Regions from separate parts of the Noviherbaspirillum cavernae genome, predicted to be linked through region 1. Evidence: predicted binding sites of a transcription regulator. Region 1 holds the regulator's gene; each other region holds the start of a gene.

Region 1 (5,267 bases):
CGCAATCCAAGGTGAAAATACCGGTCTCGAAGGACGGCAAACAGCAGACTACCGGTCACAACTGGGACGAAGGGCTGGAAGAGCTGAACAACCCGATGCCGCGCTGGTGGATGTGGATGTTCTACATCAGCATCGTGTTCAGCGTCGTTTATCTGGTGCTGTATCCGGGGCTTGGTGCGTTTGCCGGCAAGCTTGGCTGGGAGTCAACTGGCCAATATCAGGCGGAACTGAAGAAGGCCGATGCCGACTACGGTCCATTGTTCGCCAAATATCAGCAGCAGGACATCAAGACCGTCGCTGCCGATCCGCAGGCGCGCGCCATCGGCGAGCGATTGTTCCTGACCTATTGCGCCCAGTGCCACGGCTCGGATGCACGCGGCAGCAAGGGCTTTCCGAACTTGACCGACCGCGACTGGCTGTACGGCGGCGAGCCGGGCGTGATCAAGACCACGATCATGGAAGGGCGGCACGGACAGATGCCGTCGATGGCGGCGGCGCTCGGCTCGGACAAGGATGTGGAGAACGTCGCGCATTACATATTGAGTTTCTCCGGCTCGGCGATGTCCGATCCGATCAAGGCCGCGTTCGGCAAGGGCAAGTATGGCGCGTGCGCCGCCTGTCATGGTGCGGACGGCACGGGCAACCAGGCGCTCGGCGCGCCGAACCTTGCAGACAAGGTCTGGCTGTATGGCGGCAGTTCCGAATCGGTGATGGAAACCATCCGCAAGGGCCGCGACAACACCATGCCGCCATTCAAGAATTTCCTTGGTGAAGCGAAGGTGCATGTGCTGTCTGCCTATGTCTGGAGTCTGTCCAATGACACGACCAGTCTGGCGCGGAAGTAGTCAGGTGGATAGCTGTCTCGTCATTCCGGCGAAGGCCGGGATGACGACCGCTTTGCGGCACCTTTACCCGTTTTTCAAATCATCAATAGACGTAACGAGATTGCAATGAGCGAAGCTGCTCCGGAATTTTCCGTCATCAAGATGTACGCCGCGCGCGAGGAAATCTATCCGCGCGAGATCAAGGGCTGGTATGCGAACTGGCGCTGGGTCTGCGTCTGGCTGACGCAACTGGTGTTCTACGGCTTGCCGTGGCTGTCGTGGAACGGGCGGCAGGCGATCCTGTTCGACCTCGGCGCACGCAAGTTCTACATCTTCGGCGTGGTGCTGTGGCCGCAGGATTTCATCTATCTCGCCGCGCTCCTGATCATCTGCGCGTACGCGCTGTTCCTGTTCACGGCGGTGGGCGGGCGCCTGTGGTGCGGCTACGCATGTCCGCAAACGGTCTATACCGAAATCTTCATGTGGATGGAGCGCAAGATCGAGGGCAACCGCAGCGCGCGCATGCGCCTGGACAGGCAGCCATGGTCGCTTGAAAAGCTCGCCCGCAAATCCGCCAAGCACGCCGCATGGGGCGCGGTCGCGCTGTGGACCGGTTTCACCTTCGTCGGCTACTTCACGCCGATTCATATTCTGTGGGGTGCAGCAGGGACATTGACACTGGGGCCGTGGGAATGGTTCTGGGTGCTGTTCTACGCCTTCGCGACCTACGGCAATGCCGGCTGGATGCGCGAGCAGGTGTGCAAGTACATGTGTCCGTATGCGCGCTTCCAGAGTTCGATGTTCGACCAGGACACGCTGATCATCACCTACGACCAGGAACGCGGCGAACCGCGCGGAGCATGGAAAAAGTCGGGGAGCAAGCCGGCGCAGAAGACAGTACAGGGCGACTGCATCGATTGCACGATGTGCGTGCAGGTCTGTCCGACCGGAATCGATATCCGCAACGGCCTGCAGTACGACTGCATCGGTTGCGCGGCCTGCATCGATGCCTGCGATTCGGTGATGGACAAGGTCGGCACGCCGCGCGGCCTGATTCGCTACGCGACGGACAACGCCATCAAGAACCATCTGTCGCCAAGGCAGATCTGGCAGCGCGCGCTGCGGCCGCGAGTGCTGGTGTACACCGGCATCCTGCTATTGATCGTGACGGCCTTCCTCGGCTCGCTGGTGACCCGCACGCCGCTCAAGCTCGACGTCATCCGCGACCGCGGCTCGATGGGGCGCGAAGTCGAGGACGGCATCATCGAGAACGTCTATCGCCTGCAGATCATGAACACCGATGAGCGCGTGCATCGATACCGGATCTCGGTATCCGGGATCGATTCGATCACGCTGGCGACGCCGGATATCGTGGAACTGAAGGGAACCGAGGCGCGCGCCGTGCCGGTGCGGGTGCGCGTGGCACACGGCATGGGTGAAAAGGGTTCGAACAGGATCATGTTCAAGCTCGAGGCGCTGGATGATGCGGCGCTGCAAGTGAAGGAAAATGCGGTGTTTTTCGTGCCGCGCTGAGAGCTTTTTTCAGAATAAGGGCGTCTAACAAAATGAAGCGAAGCGGTTCTGAGTAGGGTTGAGCAGGGAATTCGGGCAGCCTGCTGCCCGCCTGCGTAACGGCACAGGCATGCAAGCCTGTGCGCGCCCTGCAAGGGTGCCGCCGCAGACAGTACGACTGTACGGCAAGGCGGCGCAACACCCTCAGAATCATTTTGTTAGACGCACGAAGGGATCGCAATGCAAACCACAAACTCCATGCCGTGTGTCACTGCCGGCACTGAAAAACCCTGGTACGCCCATCGCTGGCCGTGGCTGTTGATGCTCGGCCCCGTGCTGGTCATCCTCGCAGGCATTCACACGACATGGCTGGCGTTCTCGCAGCCGGACGCACTGGTGGTGGATGACTATTACAAGCAGGGCAAGGCGATCAATCAGGACTTGCGGCGCGATCGCCTGGCGCAAGGTCTTGGCATGGCGATACAGCTGCGCTACGACGCCGAGGCCGGTCGACTGCAGGGCAAGGTTTCAAGCCGCGTGCCGCAGCAGGGGAACATCCTGATCAAGCTGGTTCATTCGACGCAGCCCGACAAGGACATCGCGCTGCACGCGACGCCGGATGCACAGGGCGGTTTTTCCGTGGCATTGCCGATGCTCGACATCGCGCGCTGGCAAGTGGTGGTCGAAGGCGAGCGCCGCGACTGGCGTCTGCACGGGGTATGGCCATGGCCGCAGCAGAAGGAAATGGATATCAGGACGGACACGGCGCTGGCAGGGTAGACGTCACGGAATTTTCATCCCGGCGAAGACCGGAACCTATCCGTCGCAGCCGGATGGCACGGCGGATTACAAGCAGAAAAAAAGGAGGAGATATATGGTGCGACTCGTGATGGTCGTTTTGTGGCCGTCTTTTCTCGTGGCGATCGTCGCGGAAGGCTTCTTTTTCTCGCTGTTCGATCCGCGCGACCTGTCGGTGGCGGGCAACCATGTCGAGGCGCCGCTCGCTGCCGTCTATACCGTCGGATTCTTCTGCTTCTGGCTGTTCTGCGCGCTGGCGAGCATGCTGACCTGCTATTTGATGAGTGTGCCGGACAACCAGCGCAGCCGGCTTTGACAGGTGTTTAACTGCAGGTTTCGGTGCCGGCCGCCAGTGCCTTCACGATCGGAAGATCGACGATCTCGAGCTCGCGGTTGCTGACCTTCAGCAGACCGCGTTTCTTGAACTTCGACAGCAGGCGGCTGATGCTTTCGATCGTCAGGCCGAGATAGTTGCCGATTTCCTCGCGGCTCATGCGCAACTGAAAACTGGTGGACGAGTAGCCGCGCGCCGCATAGCGCGACGAGAGGTTCACGAGAAACGCGGCAAAGCGCTGCTCCGCCCGCATATTGCCCAGCAACAGCATGACGCTCTGCTCGCGCGTGATTTCCTGGCTCATCATGCGATGGAAGTGGCGCAGCAGCGTCGGCATGTCGCTGAACAGATTCTCCAGCCGCGCAAATGGAATCTCGCATACCTCGCTGTCTTCCAGCGCGACCGCATTGCAATGATGGCGATCGGTGCTGATCGCATCCATGCCGAGCAATTCGCCGGCCATCTGAAAACCGGTGATCTGCTGGTCGCCGTCGGGATTGATCTGATACGTCTTGAAGTGGCCGAGGCGGATCGCGTACAGGTTGGTGAACGGATCGCCGACCCGGTACAGGGTGCTGTCGCGTACTACCTTGCGGCGGCGGCCGATGATCTGATCCAGCCGGTTCATGTCCGCTTCGTCCAGTCCCATCGGCAGACACAGTTCGTGCATGCTGCATGCCGAGCAGCGGTTGCGCAATTCCTCGACGCTCAATGAGGCATAGGCGGAGGAGGGATCGGGACTGACGATGGGGATGGAATTTGACATGGCTGGAAAATGGGACATTGCGCGGCGGGCGCGATGTCTTAAGAGTCTTGTATACAGGATGCTGCCTGCAGCTACTTTAACGTAAAAGCGCACGCTTGTCCGTCTGGCAGGCAGGAGGGAAGCGATAGATCAATTGGCAACCGCAGGCGAAAACGGCATCGGCAATGCAATGCGCTGCAACCGAGCAAAGAGTTCTAAGAACTTGTTTACGATCCCTTCAATCACGATAATGTGAGGATGAAGAGAAAACGATACGCGAGCGATATCAGCCGAGAGAAGTTTGAAGAAATTGAGCCGCTGCTGCGTAGCGTGCGGCGGCGCACGAAGCCAACGACGGTGGATCTGTATGAAGTGTTCTGCGCGGTGCTGTATCTGCTACGTACGGGGTGCCAGTGGAGGTTTCTGCCGAGTGAATTTCCGAAGTGGCAAATAGTCTATGCCTACTTCTCCAAGTGGAGCCAGCCCGACCAGCACGGCGTGAGCGTGCTGGAGCGGGCATTAAAAAAATCAGGTTGGCGCGGCCCGCGAGAGACTGGGGCGCAACGCCAAGCCGACGCTGTTGATCGTGGACGCGCAGAGCGTGAAGAACTCGGACACGGCCGGTAACAAAGGCTATGACGCAGGCAAGAAGGTTTCGGGCATCAAGCGCCATATCGGCGTGGACACGCAGGGACTGCCTCACGCCATTGCCGTGACGACGGCCGACGTGACCGACCGCAAGGGCGCGCTGCAGGCGATGCAGCGTGGCAAGGACCGTCTGGACAAGGTGCAAGCGTGCTGGCCGACAGCGGCTATGTGGACGAACCCTTTGCCCAAGGGGTGCGGGACACCTTGGGAGAGGCGGTCACGGTGCAAATCGCCAAGCGCAGTGAGTTGCACAAGTTCGCAGTGATCCCCAAACGGTGGGTGGTCGAACGCAGCTTTGCCTGGCTGGAGAAAAACCGCCGCTTGTGGAAAAACTGCGAACGTTGGCTCAATACCAGCTTGCAGTTCATCCACCTGGCCTTCTTGGCGATTCTGCTCAGAAGATCGT
Region 2 (5,267 bases), on a different contig from region 1:
TCAGCAACGCCTGGAGGCATGACATGCTGATCGATTTTTTCTTCACGCTGAAAGACGCCAAAATCCCGGTGTCGATCAAGGAATTCCTGATCCTGCTGGAAGCGATGCAGAAGAACGTGATCAGTCCGTCGCTCGACGATTTCTATTACCTTTCGCGCACGACACTGGTCAAGGACGAAGCACATTACGACAAGTTCGACAAGGCCTTCGGCATGTACTTCCGAGGCGTCGATGCGATCTTCGAGAAGAATCCGGAGATCCCGCTCCAATGGCTGATGAAGCGCATGGAGCGCGAGCTGACGCCGGAACAGAAAGCCGCGATCGAAAAGTTCGGTTACGACAAGCTGATGGACCGTCTGAAGGAGCTGCTGAAGGAACAGAAGGAGCGTCACGAAGGCGGCAGCAAGTGGATCGGCACCGGCGGCACTTCGCCGTTCGGCAATGGCGGCAACAATCCGGAAGGCATCCGCATCGGCGGCGAAGGCGGCAACCGCTCGGCGGTGAAAGTGTGGGAAGCGCGCTCCTATCGCGACTACGGCGACGAGCGCGAACTCGGCACGCGCAATATCAAGGTGGCGCTGCGCCGTCTGCGCAAGTTCGCGCGCGAAGGTGCGGAAGAGGAATTCGCGCTGGACGACACGATCCGCGCGACCGCGCACAACGCCGGCTATCTCGACATCAAGATGCAGCCGGAGCGCAAGAACAACATCAAGGTACTGATGCTGATGGATGTCGGCGGCACGATGGACGACCACATCGCGCGCACCGAAGAATTGTTCTCGGCGGCGAAGACCGAGTTCAAGAACATGGAGTTTTTCTACTTCCACAACTGCGTGTACGACTATGTGTGGAAGAACAACCGGCGACGTCATGCGGAGCGTTTCCCGACCTGGGACATTCTGCGCAAATACACGCCCGACACCAAGTTGATCTTCGTCGGTGACGCCACCATGAGCCCGTACGAAATCCTGCAGCCCGGCGGCTCGGTCGAATACAACAACGAGGAAGCGGGCGCAGTCTGGCTGCAGCGATTCACCAGCACCTTCCCCAAGTTCATCTGGCTCAATCCGGAACCGGAAGGATTGTGGCAATACCGGCAGTCGATTTCGGTGATCCGTCAGATCATGAACAATCGCATGTTCCCGGTCACGATCGACGGGCTGGAACGCGGGATGCGCTTGTTGAGCAAGTAGGACGCGGCGAACCTCGGCGCGGATTCAGCGCAGGAAGGGCATGAACTTCTTGAGCGCGCTCAACATGTGCTGCGGCGCCAGCGGCTTGATGAGGTAGCCGTCTGCGCCGACATGGCGCGCCTGCTGCATATCGTATTCGGCAGCATTGCCGACCAGCAGCATCACCGTGCTTTTCGCCGGCGCGTCCTTTTCCTTGATGGCCCAGCACAAACGGTACGGGTCCACCTCCTGAGCGGAGGTGTTGATCATGGCGACCGCCACGACTTGCTGCCGGCATGCGTCGAGCGCCTGGTCTTCAGAGTCCGTCCAGACCACAGGCACGTTGTGACGCGTCAGCAGTTCGGCCAGAAAATCGCGCAGCGCCGGCGTCTTGTCCACCACCAGCACCGCGCCTTGGTCGGGACGCTTGACGCGCATGCGTTCATATTCAGCCGGATCAGCATTCGAATCGAGCCGCGCACGGCGACGGCGCTCCGGCACGATCACGATGTCGGACGCCTGCAATCGCGACAAGGCATCGGCGCGCCTTTCCACCAGTTCATCCAGCACCTCGAACAACTTTGGCCAGCAAATCGGCCGCTCCACACATGGAAACGGCAAGTCCATTTTCGGGACACCGACCAACAGCGCCGGCCGGATCACGCTGGGGTGCATGCTCGGCAATGCCGCCAGGGCTTTCAGATCGTCGGCGTTGACGAGGTACAGGTTGGGGTCCTGCAGGTTGTCGTCAGCCAGCGCGAAGTAGCCGTATCCCTTGCCTTGTTCAGTGGCAAAGATCGATTCGAATGCCGCTTGCTCCTGCTCGGAGAAGCCGATCAGGCGGACGGCGAATGGAAAATACGGGCGTGACATGGTGTTGCATTTTATAAAGTTTTTCGTGCCTTGTTGCAAGCTTGGCGGGGTTTTTGCCCATATCCGGGCAATTTTCATCTTTCGAACCACAAGTGGAATTTCACGCTTGCGTATCTCCGCGCAACATCGTAATGCGGCGATCGCCATCGACGATGCGGCCCGCCGCGCCGGCGTCGATTCTCAGCGATTACAAAACGAATTCCGACAACTGCAGGTCGGCCTCCAACATCTCCGAATGGCCAGCGTGCCATCAGCTTGCTTCAGCACCAGCTCATGCTGTTCATCGCGGGTCACCAACTTGCATGTCCTGAATCAAGGATCCGGCTTTGCGCATCGTCATCGTGCCGAGTAAGAAGCATTTGACCCAAATCAAGGAAACCGCACCAAAGAAAACCCATCCTGAACATGATCATCATGGGGTCGCACGGACGCGGCGCATTCAAGAAACTGATCATGGGTTCGGTCGCGTCCAAGATGCTGGCGATGGATGCCGACATCCCGGTGCTGATCGTGCGTTGAGCTTTTTTGCTGGATGAATTGCGGCGCGGCGCCTTCGCCGCAAATACAAGGTACAAGGTCTGGTTTGCAATGTCACCGCCCATCTCAAGATCGGAACGGCCCTTGCAGCAACTGCCTGTTGGCATGCTCGCCAATGCGCTCTCCTGTGCGGCCAATGCCATCTTCCTGACCGACCGTACCGGGCATATCGTCTGGGCCAACGAAGCGTTTTGCCGATTGAGCGGCTATTCCCTGCAGGAAGTCCTCGGTTACACGCCCGCCATGGTGAATTCCGGCATGCAAAGCGACAGCTTTTATGCGGACCTGTGGCGCACCATCCTGACCGGCAATGCGTGGCGCGGACGGATGGTGGAGCGTCGCAAGAACGGGGCGCTGTACTCAGTCGAGGAAACCATCACGCCGCTGCGGGACGAACAAGGTGTCATCACGCATTTCATCGCCATCCAGCTGGACATGACGCTGCAAAAGGAGGGGAGCGAGCATGAACGGGAACATTACCTTGCCTATCATGACGTATTGACGGGTTTGCCCAACCGCACGATGTTTGTCAATCTGGAGCAGCAAGCTCTGTCCTACGCAAAACGCGAGCAGCTTGCGCTGGCTCTGCTGTTTCTCGATCTCGACCGCTTCAAGGAAGTCAATGACGTGTTCGGGCACATCGTCGGCGACCGCCTGCTGCTGGCCGTGGCGGAAAGATTGATGGCCGCAATCCGGAAATCGGACACCGTGGCGCGCTTCGGCGGCGACGAATTCGCCATCCTTATCCCCAATCTCGCCGACACCGGCGTCGCCGTCAATCTTGCCCGCAAGCTGACCGCCATCATCGCCCAGCCGTTCAGAATCACCGAACGGGAACTGCACATCGGCGTCAGCATCGGCATCGCCATCTACCCGGACGATGGCGACACGCCCGAGGAATTGATGAAAAAAGCGGACGAAGCGATGTACCGCGCAAAAAAGAACGGGGGCAACACCTTTCGCTTTCCGGATCGGCATACGCCGTGATGATGCCGACGTGATGAGGCAGGATGGGCATCGCGAGACATCGCAGCGTTGCATATAAGAAACAATCCCGCCTCTGCCGGCTTCGCCTGCTTCCGTTTCCCTGCAGTTTCTCCGCAGTTTCCTTGAATGCGGCCCTGCCTCCGGTTTTCTTCGCATGCCGTTACGGCACTCTGGTTACAATCAAGGCCGACACACGCATTGGGCATTGCCGCCCGTTTGTGTTTAAATTCATTCCCGAAAGCAACAAATCAGGCAACATTCCGATCATCTGGCGTTTTAACTGAATGGCTACCAAAAAAACTTCCGACTATAGCGAAGCCTCGATCCGGGTTCTGAAAGGACTCGAACCGGTCAAGCAGCGGCCCGGCATGTACACCCGGACCGAGAATCCCCTGCATATCATCCAGGAAGTCATCGACAACGCCTCCGACGAAGCCCTAGGCGGCTATGGCAAGAACATTCTCGTCACCTTGAACACCGATGGCAGCGTCAGCGTCGAGGACGACGGGCGCGGCATCCCGGTCGGCCTTCATCCCGAGGAAAAGGTACCGACGGTCGAAATCGTCTTCACCCGCCTGCATGCGGGTGGCAAGTTCGACAAGGGTTCGGGCGGTGCATATTCCTTCTCCGGCGGCTTGCATGGCGTCGGCGTATCGGTCACGAATGCCCTCTCCTCGCGGCTGGAAATCACGGTGTGGCGTGAAGGTGGTGTGCATCAGCTCACCTTCGCCGACGGTGATGTGGTGGAAAAACTGAAATCGCGCGCTGCGACCAGGGATGACAAGAAATCCGGCACGCGCGTCACGGTGTGGCCGAATGCGAAGTATTTCGATTCCTCCGCCATCCCGCAAGCCGAACTGCTGCGCCTGCTGCGCTCGAAGGCCGTGCTGCTGCCGGGTGTCAGGGTCACGCTGGCCAACGCGAAGAACGGCGATACCCAGACCTGGCAATACGATCAGGGCCTGCGCGGCTATCTGCTCGAATCGCTGGCGCAGACCTCGAATGCCGAGCCGCTCATTCCGCTGTTCGAAGGCGCGCAATACGCCGGCGCCGATACCGAAGGTTTTGCGGAAGGCGAAGGCGCAGCGTGGGTGGTGGCATGGACCGAGGAAGGCAACATCGTGCGCGAGTCGTACGTGAACCTGATCCCGACGCCGGCCGGCGGCACGCATGAGTCCGGCTTGCGCGAAGGCTTGTTCGGCGCGGTGAAGAGCTTCGTCGAAATGCATTCATTGCTGCCCAAGGGCGTCAAGCTGCTGCCGGAAGACGTATTCGCACGCGTTTCCTTCGTGCTGTCGGCCAAGGTGCTCGATCCGCAATTCCAAGGCCAGATCAAGGAACGCCTGAATTCGCGCGATGCGGTGCGGCTGGTGGCGACCTATACCAGGCCGGCGCTGGAACTGTGGCTGAATCATCACGTCGATTACGGCAAAAAGCTGGCCGAACTGGTCATCAAGCAGGCGCAATCCCGCCTGCGCTCAGCGCAGAAGGTCGAGAAGAAGAAATCCTCCGGCGTCGCGGTATTGCCGGGCAAGCTGACCGATTGCGAATCGGATGACGTGTCGCGCAACGAACTGTTCCTGGTCGAGGGCGATTCCGCCGGCGGCTCGGCGAAAATGGGACGTGACAAGGAATTTCAGGCGATTCTGCCCTTGCGCGGCAAGGTGCTGAATTCGTGGGAAACCGAGCGTGATCGCC
Region 3 (5,267 bases), on a different contig from region 1:
AAACCGCTTTCTCATTGAATATCGGCGAGAACGTCGCGATCGAGAGCGGCTTGCCGGTTGCAGTCTTCTCGATGGAAATGGGCGGCACGCAGCTCGCGATGCGTATGCTGGGCTCCGTCGGACGCCTTGATCAAAGCCGTCTGCGCGTAGGCAAGCTGAACGATGAAGACTGGCCGCGCCTGACGCATGCGATTCAGAAGATGAACGAGGCACAACTCTACATCGATGAAACGCCGGCCTTGAGCCCGATCGAACTGCGCGCCCGTGCGCGCCGGCTGTCGCGCCAGTGCGGCAAACTGGGCCTCATCATCATCGACTACTTGCAGCTGATGTCGGGCAATGGTTCGGGTGAAAACCGCGCGACCGAAATCTCGGAAATTTCGCGGAACCTGAAAGGCCTGGCGAAGGAATTGCATTGCCCCGTGATCGCGCTGTCGCAGCTGAACCGTTCGCTGGAACAGCGTCCCAACAAGCGCCCGGTCATGTCGGACTTGCGCGAATCGGGTGCGATCGAACAGGATGCCGACGTTATTCTGTTCATCTACCGTGACCAGGTGTACAACCCGGATTCGCCGGACAAGGGCACGGCCGAAATCATCATTGGCAAGCAGCGTAACGGCCCGATCGGTTCCGTGCGCCTGACCTTCCTCGGCGAATACACGAAGTTCGACAACTTCACCGGTGGCCAGGCGATCTTCGGCGGCGAGTAAGGCCTTCGCCACCCGCCATCGGGAGACATGATGTTTGCCAGTGCGGTGCATGATGCTTTGTGCGCGGGGCTGCTGTGCGTTAACGGAATTCAACGGAATTTGAAGCATTAACTTTGAGAGAGACCAATCATGTTTGGACGATTGATGCCCACCGAGGGCAAGTTTTTTGAGCTGTTCATTCAGCACGGCGATCTGTGCGTCAAGGGCGCAAAGGAGATGGTCGCACTGATGACGAATTTCGATGATCTGGAAAATCGCGTGCATGCGATCGAAAGCATCGAAAAGCAGGCTGACAAGGTGACGTATAACACGCTGGATATGCTGCACAAGACGTTCATCACGCCGCTCGACCGCGATGATATCCACCAGCTGATCACGCGCATGGATGACATCCTCGATCTGCTCGAAGATGCGGCGCAGACCATTTCGCTGTACGACATCAAGGCGATCACGCCGGAAGCCAAGCGGTTGGCGGAGTTGTGCCTTGGATGCACGGAGAAGGTGAGGGCGGCGGTCGGCTTGCTGCACAACATGGACAATTCAAGCCAGATCCTCGCGATCTGCGAGGAAATCGACCGTCTGGAATCGGACGCGGATCACGTCATGCGCGCGGCCATGTCCAAGCTGTTCCGCGACGAGCCGGACGTGCGCAACCTGATCAAGCTGAAGGCGATCTACGAAATTCTGGAAACGGTGACTGACCGCTGCGAGGATGTGGCCAACATCATCGAAGGCATCATCGTGGAAAATGCATAAGGCCGGACAACGCACCTGACTCCCGGCAGCAGCGGCAGCCTGTTCGCATGAATCGTCGACAGGCCGGCTGCGCGATTCGCGTAGTGTGCGCATTTCTTGCCGTATCTTGAATTGATACCAAACCAATAACACTCATGCAAACCCTGCAGATAAGCATTTATGTCCTTGCGCTCCTGATTGCGCTGGCCCTGCTGTTCGATTTCATGAACGGCTTCCATGACGCCGCGAATGCGATTGCGACCGTGGTATCGACCGGCGTGCTGCGGCCCCAGACGGCGGTGGCGATGGCGGCCTTCTTCAACGTCGTCGCGATTTTCTTCTTCCAGCTGAAAGTCGCCACAACCGTCGGCAAAGGCACCATCGAACCCTCGGTGGTCGATCACTATGTGGTGTTCGGCGCATTGGTCGGCGCAATTTTCTGGAACGTGGTGACCTGGTATTACGGTATTCCATCCTCCTCGTCGCACGCGCTGATCGGCGGCCTGGTCGGGGCCGCGGTTGCCAAGGCAGGTACCGGATCGCTGATTTCCAGCGGCCTGATCAAGACCATCTCGTTCATCATTCTGTCACCGCTGCTCGGGTTCGTGTTCGGCTCCATCATGATGGTATTGGTGTCGTGGATATTCATCCGCTCCACGCCGCGGCGGGTCGACAAGTGGTTCCGCCGCATGCAGCTGGTGTCTGCCTCGATGTACAGCCTCGGACACGGCGGCAACGATGCGCAGAAGACGATGGGCATCATCTGGATGCTGCTGATTGCGGCGGGTCATTCGACGGCGGAAGAGCATCTGCCGTGGTGGGTCATCATCAGTTGCTATGCGGCGATCGGGCTGGGCACCTTGTTCGGCGGCTGGCGCATCGTCAAGACGATGGGGCAGAAGATCACCAAGCTCAAGCCGGTTGGCGGCTTCTGCGCGGAGACGGGCGGCGCGATCACGCTGTTCCTCGCGACCGCGCTCGGCATCCCGGTTTCCACCACGCACACGATCACCGGCGCGATCGTCGGCGTCGGCTCGTCGCGGAAGATGTCGGCGGTGCGTTGGGGCATTGCGGGCAACATTGTGTGGGCATGGGTGCTGACCATCCCGGCATCGGCATTCGTCGCCGCGATTGCATGGTGGATCGGCACGAAAATCCTGTAGCTGCCAGACAGCGAACATGAAAAAGGCGCGCAGTTGATGAAGTTCAACTGCGCGCCTTGTCTTTTGGCGACTTGCCTTCGGCAATTCAATGCGCCATCAGAATCGGCAGTGTCATCGATTCAAGGATGGTGCGCGTGGCACCACCCACCAGCACTTCCCTGAAGCGCGAGTGGCCGTAGCACCCCATCACCATCAAATCCGAATCGAGCGTGGCGGCAAGCGACAGCAGCGCATTGCCGATGTCGGTCTTGGTCGTCTCTACCTTCACCTCGACGTCCACGCCGTGACGTCCGAGAAAATGCGACAGGCTGCTTCCGGGCTGTTCGTCCAGGCCTTGCAGTTGGGATTCGGCATTGAATATCGCCGCGTGGACGACCGCAGCGCGCTTGAGGAATGGCAATGCGCACACGACTGCCCGCCTCGATTCCGCGCTCGCATTCCACGCGATCAGCACCTTGTTGCCCACGGCCCGGGCCGGTGTCGCGTAGGGGACCACCAGTGCCGGACAGCCTGAATGCATCACCACGGATTCCGGCAGGTCGGACGGTGCAATCGCGGCCGGCTCTTCACGATCCGGCTGCCCCAGGACGAGCAGGTCGCAATAGCGTGCCTGCATGCTGATGCCGCCGACCGCTTCGTCATCGATCAGCCGCTTTTCGACGGACATGACATTGGAGCGCTGTGCGATGCGCTCGAACTTTTCCAGTGTCGCTTCCGCACGCTGCCGCAAGGTCTCGATGAATGGCGTGATGCCGGGGTCGGTCGGACTGGTCGCCATGGTTTCGTAGATAAACTTCGACACGCCTGTCATCGCTGCGCCGATGAGATGCGCATTTTCGGCTGCCGCGATGGCCGACGCAATCTCGATGCGCGCATCGGCATGCCTGGATTCATCCACCTGCACGAGAATGGTTTTGTAAGACATGTTGTCGCTCCTCTCGCGGAATCAACATCACGAAGAAACAGTCGCATTCAACAGCATCCAGTCACTGCACACTATCAGGATAGACAGCCGCACCCGCTTTATCCAGCGATATGCAAGATGTGTGATCTGAAACAGTTGTCAGGATTTGATTCGCGGCAATCAAGGCGATGCATCGCGACTCGGCATTTCGTCACCGGCGATTTTTCGCATCCTCCGGTAAGATGACAGCCGCGGCAGCTATCTTGGCCGCAACGTTCTCAGGGCGGGGTGAAACTCCCCACCGGCGGTAATTGCGTGAAAGGCGCATAGCCCGCGAGCGCTTGCTGTTCACAACGGCAAGGTCAGCAGACCCGGTGCGATCCCGGGGCCGACGGTATAGTCCGGATGAAAGAGGACGGGATTCCCTTTGCATGGCCACGCCAGACGTGTGCCATCGCAGTCCCGTGCGCCCTATTTATCTTTTCGACAAATAGGAGCAACAAGAATGACTTACTCTCAAACAGGTATCTCGCCGGCGCGCATTGCCTTCGTCCAGTCGGGCTGGCATCGCGAGATCGTCGATCGGTGCCGCCTTTCATTTCTGGCCGAAATGGGGAAGCGCGGCTTTTCGGAGGCGGATATCGACTTCTTCGAAGTGACGGGCGCTTTCGAAATTCCGCTGCACGCGAAGCTGTTGGCGAAGACGGGAAAGTATGCTGCCGTTGTCGCCGCAGGACTGGTAGTGGATGGCGGCATCTATCGCCATGAATTCGTCGCGCAAGCCGTCATCACGGCGCTCATGCAGGTGCAACTGGAAACGGAGGTGCCGGTGATTTCGGCCGTGCTCACGCCGCATCATTTTCATTCCCATGCGGAGCATCAGCAATTCTTCCTTGAGCATTTCGTGGTGAAGGGCGCGGAAGCCGCAACAGCGTGCGCCGATACGCTGGCAAAGGTGCGGCAGTTGAAACGCATGGCCGGAAATCCTGCGCGAGGCGATGCCGTCAACGCCGTTGAGCCTGCCGCGAATGCGGAGGCGAGGCCGGTCCTGGTTTAGGCCGGGAATGCGATGCCCGTAGCGCAGACGACCGCGCCGATTGCCGCCGCTTTCGCATCGCGCTACGGGACCACCTGCAGCACGCCTTCCATTCCTCTTTCCCGGTGGTTCTTGAACAGCAGCAGGCGGCTTCGGCAGTAGTAGGGATAGTTGCCGGCGGTGGTGGGCGTGAAGGCGATCCTGCGGGGCTCGCCGCCCAGTTCCTCATCGACCGCGATGCCGGCTTGCGGCGCATCGATCACAAATGTGTGCGGGACGATGCCCGGACTCTTTGCGACAAAAAGTTCCACGGGGATGCCTGACTTGACGATCACGTGTTGCGGCTTGAAAAAATATTCGCCGCCGACGATGCGCACGCGCTGCACGCCATCGCTGTCCACGCGAGCCTCGATCATTTCCGGCAGTGCATCGGCGTCGGCGCGCAAGGACCCGCACAGGCCTGCGTACAGGCTGATGGCGAGAATCGGCAAGGACTTTTTCATTGTCGCGGCTCGGCGAAGGCTGTCTGGAAGGGCTTACAAGGCGCCCAGAAAATCGTTCTTGCCGAGCTCTACCCCGTTGTGTCGAAGAATCGCGTAAGCCGTGGCCACATGAAAATAGAAGTTGGCATAGACGAAGTTGTGCAGGTATTGCTGGCCGGGCATCGATACGGCATTTCCCCGAAGCTGCAAGGTGATCGTCCGTTGCTCGGATCCGTC
Region 4 (5,267 bases), on a different contig from region 1:
TGGACGAACCGCATCGCGGCGGCTTCATTGCGGAAAAGATACTGGCCGCGATGAAGCGCCCCTTCATCAACAGCGAGCACACGCTCAACATCACGACCAGCATCGGCATCAGCAGCTTCCCGACCGACGGAATCGACGCCGATGCGCTGCTGAAGAAAGCCGATACCGCGATGTACCGTGCCAAGCAATCGGGCCGCAACGCCTACCGCTACTACTCGGAGGAAATGAATCTGCACACGAGCGAGCGGCTGCGGCTGGAAGAAGCGCTGCGCGACGCGATCCGGCACGATCAGCTGTCGCTGCACTACCAGCCCAAGGTCGACATGCTGTCGCGCCGCATTACCGGCATGGAGGCGCTGCTGCGCTGGAACCATCCGGCGCTGGGATCGGTCCCGCCGCAACGATTCATTCCGCTGGCGGAAGAGACCGGACTGATCCATGCGATCGGCAAATGGGCGATCCGCGCCGCCTGCATCCAGAACCGGTTGTGGCAGGACGCGAATGCGACGCGTCTGAAGGTGGCGGTCAATCTGTCGCCGCTGCAGATGTCGGACGACAACCTGATCGCCGACATACGCGAGATACTCGACGACACCGCGCTCGATCCGGCATGGCTGGAACTGGAGATCACGGAAAGCACGGTGATGGCCAACCCCGACAAGGCCATCGTCCTGCTCAAGAGCCTGCGCGACATCGGCATCAGCGTGGCGATCGACGATTTCGGCATCGGTTATTCGTCACTGGCCTATCTGAAACGCTTCCCCATCCAGGCGGTCAAGATCGACCGCTCGTTCGTGCAGGGCGTGCCGCAGGACCACGGCGACGCCGCGATCACGAAGGCGATCATCGGCCTTGCGCACAGCCTCGAATGCACCGTCATCGCCGAAGGCGCGGAAACCCAGCAGCAGGTCGATTTCCTGCACGAACATGAATGCGATACCGTGCAAGGCTACTTCTTCAGCGCGCCGGTCAATGCGGACAGGTTCGGCGAACTGCTGAGGATGGAAATGCGGATGCCGGTGCATTGAACGAAAAGTCGTTCGATCCTCGTCACGCCCGTCCGCGCCGCCACACCAGCAGCCGGTTGTTGGCCGGCATGGCGTGGTCCGCCTGCAGCTCCAGACCTTGTTCACGCGCCAGGCGGTTCACTTCCTCGACATCGCGGATGCCCATGTGCGGGGCCTGCTCCTTCAACGCCGTGTCGAAGCGCGCATTGCTCTCGCTGGTGAATTTCCCTTCGTAGTTGAACGGGCCGTAGATGCACAGCACGCCGTCGCGGCCCAGCACACGGCCGATGCCGGCGAACATGCCTTCCACTTCGTGCCACGCCATGATGTGGCAGGTGTTGGCGCTGAACACGGCATCGAACGGACCGGCTGGCCATGCATCGCCGCCGGCATCCAGCGCGAGCGGCGGCATCACGTTCGGCAAGCCGGCCTCGTCTTGCCAGGCGATGATGCTGGAATGATTTCGCGGCAGATCGCTCGTCTGCCACCGCAGGTGCGGCAGGTGCGCGGCGAAGTGGACGGCGTGCTGGCCGGTGCCGCTGCCGATTTCGAGCACATGTCTGCGGTCGGCGAAGACCTCGCGCAGGATTTGCAAGATGGGATCGCGGTTGCGTTCGCAGGCGGCGGAGAACTGTTTTTCCATGTCGGGATGCTGGTGAAAAAGATCGAGGATAGCGTGGCGTGCGCGGTTCCGCATTGTGCGCGGTTTCTCGTCACGCCGTGAGGTTGCGGCAGACGCATGGAGCCTTCCTTACAGACCATGCACCCCGATACTTTCGCGATTGCCGTTACCTCCCAGCATCTGCGCCACTCGTTCGCGCATGTGCGCCACGTGCGAGCCTTCCCAGTACACCTGCGCACAGACTTCGCATTCGAAGAAGCGGTCGTAGAAGCGCCTGCTGTGCGTCGGCACGCGATGCGCCACGGCGCTTTTCTCCACCACGCGCAGCACGCCGTTGCAGGTCAGGCAGCGGCTGAAGGCGCGGGCGCTGCCGGACAGGTCGAAGCGCGCCACCAATTCGGCGATCTGCTCGTCGCACGGGACGGCATGCAGATAACAGCCGCGCACGATTTCCTTTCTGATCAGCAAATCGCGGTCGCGGGTCAGCACGATGCGCTCGTCTTCGGCCGCGATGCGCGCCACTTCCGCATCGCTGTAATCGTTGCGGTACAGCACGTCGAAGCCGAGCATGCGCAGGTTTTTCGCGAGCTGGCCGAGATGCGCATCGGCGATGAAGCGTTCGCCGCGCAACGACGGTCCGCGCACTTTCGTCAGCGCGCTGATGTCCAGCGTGCTGAAGTGCGGGTACACGCTGACCCGTTCGCCGCCCTGCAAACGCCATGAAAAATCGACCGATTCGCCATCGACGAGGATCAGTTCCACTTCGGTATGGGGCGCGCCGAGCGCCTCGATGGTGTGCTTGACGGTGGCGTCGCGTGACAGCGCGTAACTGAAGCTGCGCTGGCGATGGCGTGGGGCGAGGAATTGATTGAGCTCTGCGTAGAACCGGAAATGGGCGATGGCCACGATGGGAACCTTGTTGGACGCCGGCTCAGCGGATGACCGCCGCACCGCTGCGCTTTTGCGGGACACAACATGTTTTATTGTAGGCAAGGGCACGCTGAAATCAAGGAAGCGGCGGCAACGGCCGCCACCGCATACCGCCCTTGGCGATTGCATGCATGCCGCCGATTTGAGATATATCAAATCCCGGCCTCTGCACCTTCTTGCCGCTCCCGCTCCGCACTAACGTAAAAGCTGAGGAAGTCTTTTATCGCAGCGTGGCGCGGCCTGTGGGTCGAGGTGCAAGATGTCGTACAAGACCGTCCTGGTGCATGTGGACGAATCGGAACATGCGAGCGAGCGGATCAAGCTCGCCGCGACCGTTGCCATGGCGGAAAACGCTCATCTGATCGGTACGGCAATGACCGGCGCATCGCGTTATCTGCAGCGCGCGAAAATGCTGGCCGATGTCGGCCCCAACTTCAGGATTCACCTCGATCTGCTGCGCCAGCGCGCGGATCGCGGGCTGGAAGAATTCGAAGCGGTGGCGCAGAAGGTCGGCATCCCCTCCTTCGAAAAGCGGCTGGTGGATGACGAGGCGGGCGGCGGCGTGTGCCTGCAGGCGCGTTATTGCGACCTGGTGGTGATCGGACAGATGGATCCCGATGAAATCTCGCCGATCGTGATGCCGGATTTTCCGCAATACGTGGTGCTCCATTCGGGACGGCCGGTGCTGATCACTCCCTACGCCGGCCGGTTCGACAACATCGGCAGCCGCGTGCTGATCGCGTGGGACGCGAGCATGGCCGCGACGCGCACCATTACCAACGCGATTCCCTTGCTCAAACGCGCACAGATCGTGGAAGTGGCGCTGTTCAATCCGGACGAACAACTGCCCACGTCGGCGCAAGGCGGCGTGCCGGGCGCGGACATCGCCCTGTACCTCGCGCGGCACGGCATCAAGGTTGACGTCACGCAACGCAGTACCGATGCCGAGATCGGCCATGCGCTGCTCGCGCTGGCGGCCGAATTGCACTGCGATCTGATCGTCATGGGCGGCTACGGCCATTCACGCTTTCGCGAGATTCTGCTCGGCGGCGTGACGCGCACGGTGCTGGAAAGGATGACCGTGCCGGTACTGATGTCGCATTGAGTTGAGGCAAGTCTCGCTTGAAATCGACTTTTATCAAGACATGTCGATTCCTGATGCAGCGCATGTAGCGTTTTCAATAATCAATGGAACATTTACAAGATGAGATTGCCAAATAAACAGCAATGGCCTGGTTTTTGACAGCAACAGACAGGCACAGGATTTGCACCATATCTCACGCAATGCAGATGGCCCGGCGCGTGTCATGTACGAAGGCATGAAGCGCATTTCGGCATGAGCGCAGCAATGCTCGCATTGGACAAGCGCGGCCATCGCGCGTCTGACCGACTCCTGCACCGAGGAGATATGGCGATGGAAAACGAAGGGAAAGAGCCATTGGTGATCTGCGTATCGCCGGGTCTTCACGGCAGATGGGATGTATCGGAGAAGGGTGCCGAGATGCCGCTTGCATCGTTTGACGAGAAGGAGGACGCCTATGCCTACGCCGCCGGTTTGACCAGATCACGCGAAGACGCAACAGTGCTGGTCGAAGACGAGGAAGGTTTTTCCATGTTGCCCTTGCCGGATGACGGCAAGTCCGGCCGCAAGCGCGGCAGGCACATGCGCAACGGCATGTCATGAACAGGCAGGCCGTGCCGTACGGTTTTCAGTCGTTTCAAGCAGGAGGGAACAGGTAGCGAAAAATGCAGTGCAGTACCCGGTTTGTACAGTCAGCGGTTTGAATCCGAACAGCCGGGCCGGCCATGAACCAAGTTCTTCATGACCAGTCTATCGATGTAGCCAGTCTATCAACATACATAGGAGGTAGGTATGAATTTCATTATCTGGATTGTTGTTGGCGGTATTCTCGGATGGCTCGCAAGCCTGGTGATGAGAACCGATGCACAGCAAGGCATGCTGCTCAACGTCGTGGTCGGCATCGTCGGGGCATTGCTGGGCGGCTGGCTGCTGGCTCCGTTGTTCGGCACCGGCACCATCAATCAGAACGACTTCAGCATTTCATCGCTGCTGGTATCGTTCCTCGGCGCGGTCGTGCTGCTTGCGATCGTGAACCTGCTGCGGCGCGGCACGCCACGTTGACGGATACATCGATTCGGTTCAACCGGCTTGTCTGCAAGTTGTAGAGCAATCGGTGCGGGGCTCCACTCCTGCGGGAGCCCCGCACCGCGATGCTTTTGTCAGACGCAAATTCGCGGCCCGAATTTGCAGCCCTCCCTCTTCCCGTCTCCCTTCCATATCATTCTGCACAGCTTTGGCAGTCTGCCTCGAATCGCCAGGGTTCTTAGAGCATCTAACAAAATGAAGCAAAGCGGTTCTGAGTAGGCGCGCCGCCGCAGACAGTACAACTTGTACGGCAAGGCGGGTGTAGCAGGGGTTTCGGACGGCATGCCGTCCGCCTGCGAAACGGTCTGCGCTTGCAAGCGCAGATGCGCCCTGCAAGGGCAACACCCTCAGAATCATTTTGTTAGATGCTCTTACAAGGCGTTGATGGCGTCGTCCCAAGATTTCAAGGATTGCGGCTTGAGAGATCCTCACTGACCGACGAGATGGGCGGGATCAATCGTCTTGCCGCCTTTCTTGAACTTCACCTTGACGAATACCCGCGCGTATTTTTCGCCCCGGACAGAAAACACGTGTTCGAAGT

The links. Region 1 encodes FNR, which switches genes on or off when oxygen is low (the NO sensors DNR and NnrR bind a similar motif). Its sites were predicted from a motif close to TTGATNNNNATCAA; they were not measured.
Region 2: D3870_RS04770 (universal stress protein) is a predicted target of FNR. The motif match lies at 2,405-2,418, and genes of this name have one in related genera.
Region 3: D3870_RS10825 (universal stress protein) is a predicted target of FNR. The motif match lies at 3,679-3,692, and genes of this name have one in related genera.
Region 4: D3870_RS13095 (universal stress protein) is a predicted target of FNR. The motif match lies at 2,702-2,715, and genes of this name have one in related genera.

What each region holds. Positions count from the first base shown of each region.
Region 1 covers NZ_QYUN01000003.1:167,004-172,270, reverse strand. The annotation lists gene ccoP (cytochrome-c oxidase, cbb3-type subunit III) at 1-845, shown strand, start outside; gene ccoG (cytochrome c oxidase accessory protein CcoG) at 951-2,357, shown strand; gene D3870_RS19345 (FixH family protein) at 2,577-3,116, shown strand; gene D3870_RS19340 (hypothetical protein) at 3,211-3,450, shown strand; gene fnr (fumarate/nitrate reduction transcriptional regulator Fnr) at 3,458-4,234, opposite strand; partial or broken gene D3870_RS23110 (IS5 family transposase) at 4,472-5,267, shown strand, end outside.
Region 2 covers NZ_QYUN01000002.1:1,009,038-1,014,304, reverse strand. The annotation lists gene D3870_RS04785 (GNAT family N-acetyltransferase) at 1-22, shown strand, start outside; gene D3870_RS04780 (vWA domain-containing protein) at 24-1,193, shown strand; gene D3870_RS04775 (response regulator) at 1,218-2,045, opposite strand; gene D3870_RS04770 (universal stress protein) at 2,460-2,564, shown strand; gene D3870_RS04765 (diguanylate cyclase domain-containing protein) at 2,667-3,569, shown strand; gene D3870_RS04760 (DNA topoisomerase IV subunit B) at 3,854-5,267, shown strand, end outside.
Region 3 covers NZ_QYUN01000002.1:2,326,322-2,331,588, reverse strand. The annotation lists gene D3870_RS10840 (replicative DNA helicase) at 1-710, shown strand, start outside; gene D3870_RS10835 (DUF47 domain-containing protein) at 840-1,466, shown strand; gene D3870_RS10830 (inorganic phosphate transporter) at 1,601-2,608, shown strand; gene D3870_RS10825 (universal stress protein) at 2,694-3,533, opposite strand; FMN riboswitch at 3,783-3,933, shown strand; gene D3870_RS10820 (6,7-dimethyl-8-ribityllumazine synthase) at 4,018-4,569, shown strand; gene D3870_RS10815 (quinol oxidase) at 4,632-5,051, opposite strand; gene D3870_RS10810 (DUF1993 domain-containing protein) at 5,085-5,267, opposite strand, start outside.
Region 4 covers NZ_QYUN01000002.1:2,792,923-2,798,189, forward strand. The annotation lists partial or broken gene D3870_RS13080 (bifunctional diguanylate cyclase/phosphodiesterase) at 1-956, shown strand, start outside; gene D3870_RS13085 (DUF938 domain-containing protein) at 1,051-1,650, opposite strand; gene D3870_RS13090 (Mut7-C RNAse domain-containing protein) at 1,759-2,601, opposite strand; gene D3870_RS13095 (universal stress protein) at 2,819-3,664, shown strand; gene D3870_RS13100 (DUF2188 domain-containing protein) at 3,896-4,243, shown strand; gene D3870_RS13105 (GlsB/YeaQ/YmgE family stress response membrane protein) at 4,433-4,702, shown strand; gene D3870_RS13110 (thioesterase family protein) at 5,155-5,267, opposite strand, start outside.